Regions from separate parts of the Streptomyces sp. NPDC033270 genome, predicted to be linked through region 2. Evidence: riboswitches for the same ligand, from Rfam matches in the RefSeq annotation. Region 2 holds a riboswitch; the other holds the start of a gene.
What was found. Region 2 has a riboswitch for cobalamin ahead of nicT (Nickel transporter NicT). Riboswitches for the same ligand answer to the same signal wherever they lie in the genome.
Positions count from the first base shown of each region.

Region 1: it holds a riboswitch for cobalamin, as region 2 does, so the genes downstream of both, metE (5-methyltetrahydropteroyltriglutamate--homocysteine S-methyltransferase) here and nicT (Nickel transporter NicT) in region 2, are expected to answer to the same signal.

Region 1 is NZ_JBVIRA010000001.1:483,189-488,045, forward strand. It holds gene metE (5-methyltetrahydropteroyltriglutamate--homocysteine S-methyltransferase) at 1-1,464, opposite strand, end outside; cobalamin riboswitch at 1,630-1,851, opposite strand; gene ACZ5XZ_RS02235 (3-hydroxybutyryl-CoA dehydrogenase) at 2,043-2,912, opposite strand; gene aceB (malate synthase A) at 2,909-4,507, opposite strand; gene aceA (isocitrate lyase) at 4,625-4,857, opposite strand, start outside.
Region 2 is NZ_JBVIRA010000041.1:24,722-29,578, reverse strand. It holds gene ACZ5XZ_RS36470 (MarR family winged helix-turn-helix transcriptional regulator) at 1-499, shown strand, start outside; gene ACZ5XZ_RS36465 (alpha/beta fold hydrolase) at 573-1,421, shown strand; cobalamin riboswitch at 1,549-1,764, shown strand; gene nicT (Nickel transporter NicT) at 1,796-2,947, shown strand; gene ACZ5XZ_RS36455 (VOC family protein) at 2,977-3,477, opposite strand; tRNA gene ACZ5XZ_RS36450 (tRNA-Ser) at 3,697-3,765, opposite strand; gene ACZ5XZ_RS36445 (tautomerase family protein) at 3,842-4,177, opposite strand; tRNA gene ACZ5XZ_RS36440 (tRNA-Val) at 4,375-4,446, opposite strand; gene ACZ5XZ_RS36435 (hypothetical protein) at 4,588-4,857, shown strand, end outside.

The DNA of each region.
Region 1 (4,857 bases), on a different contig from region 2:
CTCCTGGAAGGCGAGCACCTCCTGGATCTCGGCCCTGATCCGCTCCTCGTACCCGGCCGGGTCGATCCGGCCCGCGCGCAGGTCGGCCCGTGCGGTGCGCAGTTCGCCGGTCTGCGGGAAGGAGCCGATGGTCGTGGTCGGCAGCAGCGGCAGGCGGAGGTGGGCGCGTTGGGCCGTGGTCCGTTCGGCGTAGGGCTGCGAGCGGCGGGCGTCGCTCCCGGTGATCGCGCCGGTGCGGGCGCGGACGGCCGGGTCGTGGGTGATGGGGGAGTTGGCCCGGGAAGCCAGGGCGGCCCGGTTCGCGGCCAGTTGGGCGGTGATGGCGCCGGTGCCGCGGGTCAGGCCCTTGGCGAGGGTGACGATCTCGGCCGTCTTCTGCCGGGCGAACGCGAGCCAGCGCAGGACCTGCGGTTCGATGTCCCGCTCGGCCGCCGTGTCGAGGGGGACGTGCAGCAGTGAGCAGGAGGCCGACACGTCGACCCGGTCGGCCAGGCCGAGGAGGGTGCCGAGCGTGGCGAGGGACTTCTCCAGGTCGTTGGCCCAGATGTTGCGGCCGTTGACGACGCCGGCGACCAGTCGCTTGCCCGGCAGTCCGCCGACGGCCGCGAGGGCCTCCAGGTTGGCGGCGGCGGCCTCGGTGAAGTCCAGCGCGAGCCCCTCGACCGGAGCCTTGGCCAGCACGGGCAGGGCGTCGCCCAGGCGGTCGAAGTAGGAGGCGACGAGCAGCTGGGGGCGGTCGGTGAGGGCGCCGAGTTCGCGGTAGGCGCGGGCGGCGGTGTTGAGCTCGGCCGGTGTGCGGTCCTGGACGAGGGCGGGCTCGTCCAGCTGCACCCACTGGGCGCCGGCGGCGCGCAGGTCGGCGAGGACCTCGGCGTACACGGGCAGCAGGCGGTCCAGGAGGGTCAGCGGGTCGAAGCCGGCGGCCACGCCGGGCGCGGGCTTGGCCAGCAGCAGATAGGTGACGGGACCGACCAGGACCGGCCGGGCCGTCAGACCCAGTGCCAGGGCCTCCGTCAGCTCGGCCACCTGCTTGCCGGAGTCGGCGGTGAACGTCGTGTCAGGGCCCAACTCGGGCACCAGATAGTGGTAGTTGGTGTCGAACCACTTGGTCATCTCCAGTGGCGCGACATCCTGCGTGCCACGCGCCATCGCGAAGTAGCCGTCGAGTGGATCGGCCGCGACGGCGGCCCGGTGGCGGTCGGGGATCGCGCCGACCATGACGGTGGTGTCCAGGACGTGGTCGTAGTACGAGAAGTCGCCGGTCGGGACCTCGTCGAGGCCGGCCCCGGCCAGCTGCTGCCAGGTGGTGCGGCGCAGTTCGGCGGCGGTGGCGCGGAGGGCGTCGGCGGTGACGCGGCCCTTCCAGTAGCCCTCGATCGACTTCTTCAGTTCCCGGTCCGGGCCCTGGCGCGGATAGCCGTACACGGTGGCGTGTGCTGCCGCGGCTGCGGACTTGGTGTTCACGGAGATCTCCTTCGCGAGACGAATCCCTGAGATCCCGGCGACGGGACGAAGGCGCGAAGGGGTGGCGAACCGTGCGGGACGACCTCGCGCGACATGGCGCGGTCATCCGCCTGGTAGGTACGCCGACCCGCCCTCGAGGTCACCGGGATATCCGGATGCGAGTCGTTCGCACCCGGGCAGATGGCAGGTCTTCGGACTCGCGGGCACGTCCTCACGGGGGAGGACACCTAATGGCCGTCGCTTCCCAGGCCCTCTCGTCGGACCCAGTGCGTATGACGGCGGTCGTTCCCGCTCACCGCTGCGGGGCAGTCCCGGATTCCCACCGGGTTCCCTCTTGCGACGCATCCCGCCTGGCGGACGGGGCGAACCAGCTGCACTGGTCAGCCTAAGGGCCGTCCGGTGACGCGGGACGTCCAGGTCCCTCATTCGGAAGGTGAGGTGAGACACGCGGTCGACAGGTGTGAAGCGCAACGAGGGCGGGAAACGCCGCACATGCGTTTCCCGCCCTCTTGTGAGCAGCCGCCGGATCCCTCACCGGCGGCGCGTCCGGGCCCCTCAGCCCGGCCGGACCAGACCCCTCAGTTCTGGTCGTACTGGTGGAACCCCCGGCCGGTCTTGCGGCCCAGCAGCCCCGCCTCGACCATCCGCTGGAGCAGCGGGGGAGGGGCGTAGAGGGGTTCCTTGAACTCGTCGTAGAGCGACTCGGCGATCGAGGCGACGGTGTCCAGCCCGATCAGGTCCGCGAGTCTGAGCGGCCCCATGGGGTGGGCACAGCCCAGCTCCATGCCGGTGTCGATGTCCGCTGCGGTGGCGAAGCCCGACTCCGCCATGCGGATCGCCGCGAGCAGATAGGGGACGAGCAGCGCGTTGACGACGAAGCCGGCCCGGTCCTGGGAGCGGACGACCGTCTTGCCCAGGACACCGGTGGCGAAGTCCGCCACGAGGGTGACCGTTTCCGGGGCCGTGTGCAGGGAGGTCACGATCTCCACCAGCGGCAGCACCGGAACGGGGTTGAAGAAGTGCAGTCCCACGACCCGGTCGGCGCGGCCGGTCGCCATGCCCAGGCGCATGACGGGGAGGGAGGAGGTGTTGGTCGCCAGCACCGCCCCGGGATCCTCGACGATCTTGTCGAGGGCGGCGAACACCTCCGTCTTGGCGTCGGCGTTCTCGACCACGGCCTCGATGACCAGCTGACGGTCGGCCAGGTCCGCCAGGCTGCCGGTGAAGAGCAGGCGGGCGAGGGCCTGCCGGGCCGCGGCCGGCTCCAGCTTCCCCCGCTGGACGGCGCGGTCCAGCGAGGCGGCCACCCGCTCCCGCGCGGCGCGGGCGGCCGTGGCGTCGGCCTCACAGACCACGGTGTCGAGACCGGCCCGCGCACACACCTCGGCGATGCCCGCGCCCATCTGGCCGCCGCCGACCACCCCGACGCGCTGGATGCCCGCGCTCATGACCGGCTCTCCGCGTTCCGCACGAGGTGGCGGGAGTAGGCGTCCGGGGTGAAGAAGCTCGGCAACTCCCGGGCCAGCGCGTTGCGTTCGAACAGGTCCCGCACCGCGTCGAGGGCCGCCCACGGGTACTCGGCGCCGAGCGCGGCGAGCTCCTCGTCGAGCAGCCGCAGGACCGTCTCGCGGTCGACGACCCGGTGGCGCAGCCACTGCCAGATCTGCACGCGGGCGATCTCGGCGGTGGCGGCGTCCTCCATCAGGCCGTACAGGGCGACCGCCCCCTGGCCGCGCAGCCAGGCGGCGAAGTAGCGCAGGGCGACGGCGACGTTGGCACGTACCCCCTCCGCCGTGGGCGGACCGCTGATCCGGCGCACCGAGAGCAGGTCCGCGGCGCTCACCGCCACGTCGTCGCGGGTACGGTCGATCTGGTGCGGCCGGTCGCCGAGAACGCCGTCGAACACCTCGCGGCACAGGGGGACGAGGCCGGGGTGGGCCACCCAGGAGCCGTCGAAGCCGGCCTCGGCCTCGCGCTCCTTGTCCAGCCGGACCTTGGCCAGCGCCGCCTCGTTGGCTGCCGGGTCCCTGCTCGGCACCTGCGCCGCCATGCCGCCGATCGCAGGGGCGCCTCGCTTGTGGCAGGTGCGCACCAGCAGTTCGGTGTACGCCCGCAGGAAGGGGGCGGTCATGGTCACCTTCGCCCGGTCCGGCAGCAGGAAGCCGGTACGGTGCCCCAAGGTCTTGATCAGGCTGAACAGGTAGTCCCAGCGGCCGGCGTTGAGGCCGGAGCTGTGCTCGCGCAGCTCGTGGAGGATCTCCTCCATCTCGAAGGCGGCGGTGATCGTCTCGATGAGCACGGTGGCGCGGATCGTGCCGCGGGGGATGCCGAGCAGCTCCTGGGCGAGGACGAACACGTCGTTCCACAGCCGGGCCTCGTAGCGGTTCTCCAGCTTCGGCAGGTAGAAGTACGGGCCGCGGCCGGCGTCGATCTGGCGCTGCGCGCAGTGGAAGAAGTACAGGCCGAAGTCGACGAGCGCGGCGGGCACCGGTCCGCCGGCGAACTCCAGGTGCCCCTCGTCGAGATGCCAGCCGCGCGGCCGGACGACGATGGTGGCGAGCCGGTCGCGGTCGGCGAGCCGGTACTCCTTGCCGTCGGCACTGGTGAAGTCGATGCGCCGCTCGATGGCGTCGAGCAGGTTCAACTGGCCGCCGATGACGTTGTCCCAGGTGGGGGCGGTGGCGTCCTCGAAGTCGGCCATCCACACCCGGGCGCCGGAGTGGAGCGCGTTGACCGTCATGCGCCGGTCCGGCGGGCCGGTGATCTCGACGCGGCGGTCGGTCAGGCCCGGAGCCGGCGCGGCGACCCGCCACGACGGGTCGGCGCGCACGGCGGAGGTGACCAGCGGGAAGTCGAGCGGGGAACCGCCGGCCAGGCGCAGGGCCTGGCGACGGCGCTCCTTCAGCAGGTCCTGCCGGCGCTCGCCGAAGGCGGTGGCCAGGTGCCCGAGGAAGTCCAGGGCGGCGGGGGTGAGGATCTCGTCGTGACGGTCGCCCGGGCCGGCGAGGACGCGGACGCGGTGGGTGAGGGCGCTGGTGGTCATCGGGTTCTCCTGCGGGAGGGAGCGGAGCGGGGGTCGGACGGGGACGGTCGTACGACCCCCGCTCGGCCGGGGACGGACCGGACGGCCACCCCGGACGGGGCGGCCCGAGGCGGTGTCCTAGTGGAACTGCTCCTCCTCCGTGGAGCCGCTCAGAGCCGTGGTGGACGAGGCGGGGTTGACGGCGGTGGAGACCAGGTCGAAGTAGCCGGTGCCGACCTCGCGCTGATGCTTGACCGCCGTGAAGCCGTGCGCCTGCGCGGCGAACTCCCGCTCCTGCAGATCGACGTACGCGGTCATGCCGTGCTCGGCGTAGCCGCGCGCCAGGTCGAACATGCCGTGGTTGAGGGAGT
Region 2 (4,857 bases):
GGATCTGCTGTACGGCGTCATCAGACGCCTATGGCCACTGCACCGGACGGTCGTCCGCGCGGTGGAGCGCGAGCTGACCGGCACGGGCATGACCGCCGGTGAACACGCACTGCTGGACGCCCTGCACAGCGAAGGCCCCAGGACCGTGCCGCAGTTGGCCCGTTCGATGGGGCTCGACAGACAGCCGGTGCAGCGCTGGGTGAACCACGCCGCGGAGCTGGGCCTGGTCGTGACGGCACCCAACCCCGCGCATCGCCGCTCCTCCCTGATCGAGCTCACCACCGAGGGCGCGGCGGCGATACGCGGGATCCAGGAGTTCGAGGCGACGGAGCTGCGGCAGCGACTGGCCGACCTGACCGCCGAGGACGTCCGCACGACCCTGCACGTACTCGACCGCCTCGGCGAGGAATTCCGGCACCTGGCGAACGGCTCACACATTCCACCGGATAAAACTGACAGCAGCGACAGTAACGACAAGATCGACACAACCACCACCTAGCCAACCTCGCCAGCCCATCCACCCCAATCCACACCCACTCCACGCATCCCACGCACAAAGGACGGTCCGGAGCATGACCCGAGCAATCACCGACTGGTCCGAGGTCGACAACGGCCTCGTGCCGGTCGACGACGGCGAGCTGTTCTATGAGACGGCCGGCTCGGGCCCCGCGGTGGTACTGCTGCACGGCGGCATGCTCGACCAGCACATGTGGGACGAACAGTTCACCTGGCTGGTGAACTCCGGTCTCCGCGCGATCCGCTACGACTTCCGCGGCCACGGCCTGTCCTCCACGGTGGAAGGGGACTACGCCAACCACGACGACCTGTGCACCCTCCTGGACGCGCTCGACGCCCCCAGCGCCGTCCTCGTCGGCCTCTCACACGGTTCGCGGGTCGCCCTCGACACCGCGATAGCCCACCCGGATCGGGTGACGGCCCTCGCGCTCGCCTCCCCCGGCATCAGCGGCCGCCCCTTCACCGACCCCTTCGTCCTGGAGCACATCAAGGAGCAGGTCGCGGCCATCGGCGCACCGGACGGCGCGGATCGCTATGTCGAGCACTTCCTGCGGATGTGGGTGGACGGTCCGCATCGCGAACCATCCGCCGTGCACCCGGGGTTCCGTGAGCGGATGCGCGCCTCGGCCGCGGCCAATGTGGAGGTGCATGCCGATGGGCTGGGCGCCGGGATGCCCCTCGAAGTCGGGGCTGCGGACCGTCTGGGCGAGATCCGGGTGCCGACTGTCGTGTTCGACGGCGACCTCGACAGTACGGACATCTCCGCCAACGCCCACGCCATAACGCTGGCCGTCCCCGGCGCCCGAAGAGTCCGAATACCGGGCGCTGCCCATATGGTCAATCTGGAGAACACCGGGCTCTTCGACCGCGAACTGCACGCCTTCCTCTCGTCCTTGGACTACTGACCCGGCGCCTCTGACCCACCGGCCCCGCCGGAGCCTCGGCGCTCCCGGTGACCACCGGCCGTGAGTCCACTGCCACTGGCCCGCACCTCCACCCGTCCTCCTCGGCAGTTCCCGCCCTCCTCGGCAGATAGAGTGATCGAGCCGTGGTGTTCGGGAAGACCGGTGCCGGACCTTGTGGTCCCAGGCCGGAGCGGCCCTCGCCACTGTGATCGGGGAGTTTCCAGTCCTTTCCGTATGCGCACGGCGCGCGTACGGCGCCACTGACCGCAGCCCGCGGCCGGGAAGGCGGGGACGGACGCGTGCACCCGTAAGCCAGGAGACCGGCCACGGCATCTCACGAACTGATCCACGAGGTGCTGGAGCGTGACCGCCGGATGGCCCTGTCCACCGATACCCCGAACACCCCTGCCCCCGCCGCGTTCCGCTGGCGCCGGCAGGACACCCTCCGTACCGCGGGCCTGATGGCCGTCATAGCCGGCCTGCACGTCGTCGCCTTCGGCGTGCTCTTCCTGCTCGTCGTCCCGCACCACTACTCCGTGGGCAGCCAGGTCTTCGGCGCCGGACTCGGCATCACCGCATACACCCTCGGCATGCGGCACGCCTTCGATGCCGACCACATCGCCGCGATCGACAACACCACCCGCAAGTTGATGGCCGACGGCAAGCGGCCGGTCTCGGTGGGCTTCTGGTTCGCGCTCGGCCACTCCAGCGTGGTGGTCGCGATGGCCGCCCTCGTGGCGGGCGGCGCCCAGCTCGCCGGCACCCTGCTCAACGACGAATCCCGTACCCACCAGATCCTCGGCACCATCGGCACCACGGTCTCGGGGACGTTCCTCTACCTCATCGCCGCCCTCAACCTCATCGCGCTGGCCGGGATCTGGCGGGTCTTCCGCGGTATGCGCGACGGCCGGTACGACGAGGCCGAGCTGGAGCAGCGCCTCGATTCGCGCGGATTCATGAACCGCTTCCTGGGACGCTTCACCCGCTCGATCTCCCGCCCCGGCCAGATGTTCCCGCTCGGCTTCCTCTTCGGACTCGGCTTCGACACCGCGACCGAGGTGACCTTGATGGTGATGGCGGGCAGCGGCGCCGCGGCCGGCCTGCCGTGGTACGCGATCCTGTGCCTGCCGCTGCTGTTCGCCGCCGGGATGAGCCTGTTCGACACCCTCGACGGCACGTTCATGAACTTCGCCTACCAGTGGGCGTTCTCCAACCCGGTGCGCAAGGTCTACTACAACCTCACCATCACCGGACTGTCGATCGCCGTGGCCTTCTTCATCGGCACGATCGAGCTGGTGACCGTGCTGCACGACAAACTCGCCCTCGACGACCCGCTGACCGGCTGGATCTCGACCCTCGACCTCGACAATGTCGGCTTCATCATCGTCGGCCTGTTCGTCGTGGTGTGGGCCGCGGCGCTGGCGTACTGGCGACTGAGCGGCGTGGAGAAGCGCTGGGCACAGCGCGCGGAGGCGACAGACCGGGCGAAGGCGGCAGAGCAGGCGGCAGCGGTAGCGGACTCCTGAGGCACGGCGCGCGCGGGCCGCGCCTCACCTCACGTGGCCGAGCCGGCCGCGGCGCCCGTCACCAGATCCGGCCCCCAGCGCCTCAGCGCCACCGCCAGATCCAGCGGCCGCAGCCGGTCCGCCTCCTCCGGCCCCGGCCAGTCCTCCCGCGGAACCCGCCACATCACCTCGAACTCGTTGCCGTCCGGGTCCTTGGCGTACAGGGACTTGGAGACGAGGTGGTCGGTGGCGCCGACCAGCGCGCCGCGCTCGCCGAGCCGCGCCTCGGCCGCGGCGAGTTCGCCGAGCGTGCCGACCTCCCAGGCCAGGTGGTACAGCCCGACGCGCCCGGCCTCCGGCCCCGGCGCGCCCGCCCCTACCGCGAACAGCCCCAGGTCATGATCGTTCAGCGAGCCGGGCGCGCTGAGGAAGGCCGCGCGCCCCGGTATCTCCACATCCACGGTGAGCCCCAGCGCCTCACCGTAAAAAGCAACAGCCCGCGCCACATCCCGGACGTACAACACCGCGTGATTGAGCCGTCGTACGGCCATGAACCCGCTCTCCGATCTCCCACCACGACACCGCGTGGACCATTTACTTGAAACTTCAAACTACGTGGGACGATACACGCCCCACACCCCACAAACAACAGCCCCCATTAGCCCGCGGAGCACCCTCACCCTCACCCCCGCCACCCCACCGCCCCCGGGCACGAAAACGGCCCCCGACTCAAACAAGTCGGAGGCCACTGACCTCACGGTCCACCACTGTGGGCACAACAGGATTCGAACCTGCGACATCTACTTGGCAGGAAAGGCTGGGCCGCCAACCCGATGCCCTCGGGGCAGGCCTCCAGGCCGCGGATGTACTGCTGCCCGGCGACCGACAGGAGCCCGAAGGGCCCTACCGGCTGGGCTAGCCGGCCCTCTTGGCCCGAACGTCCTCGGCTGTCAGGGCCTTACCACCGACGGCCCATTCGCCGCTGAGTGTCTCGGTGACCACCACATGCGTCACCGGTCGCAGTGCCTCACCTTCGATGGCGATCAACGCCTCGGAGACATCTTCGACCATCTTCTGCTTCTCTTCGGGGGTGAAAACTCCGGCGATCACCTTGATGTCGATGAATGGCATCGGATGCCTCCCACAGATGGTGAGATCGAGCCGCCATGCCGCTTTGGGCACCAGGGCCGAATGCGGTGTGGGCTTCGCGCCCTCTTCGGGGAGAAGGACGCCGGCGAGCCGCGCCGACATGCTGCTACCAGTGTCGCAGACCCCTGGAGCCCAAGGTCGGTGCACCTGTTTCCCTACCGGGGGAGCTGACGTCCGTGGCCGACGCCATGACGCTGAGGGAACTGGGCGAGCCGCGCACCCACGGCAACAAACGATCAAGGCCCAGGAATCCGAGTGCATATCGGACGGCCTGGGCCTTCGTCGTTTTGCGCGGTGAGTGGGCACAGACGGATTTGAACCGCCGACATCTGCTTTGTAAGAGCAGCGCTCTACCGCTGAGCTATGCGCCCTGGTCGAGCCGACAGACTACCTTGCCTTCGGGGCTGAACTGCAAACCAGTGCGCGAAGTGCGAACTTACCGGCCGGTGTGTTCGTTTCCGGTGAGTGGGAGAATGGCATCCGTCCTGGGGCGAACCGATCGGGAGAGGGAAGTGACGGCGACACACACGCAGCCGCATGAGCAGCGAGAACGCCGTCGCGCGCGTGGAGGCCCGGTCCGGGATGCGGTGACGCTCGCGTTGCTGCCGTTGCCGTTGTTGATCGCGTTGGCCCCGATGGCGTTCGCCGGTGGGGGGACTCGTCGCTGGTTCGGGCGCGGGGAGAGCCAGCGGGCCGATGCGCAGGCCGCGAAGGACGCCGCGGCGGCGGCGTTCTACGAGTTGGACACCGCACACCGGGATCTGCGGATCTCCATAGAGACG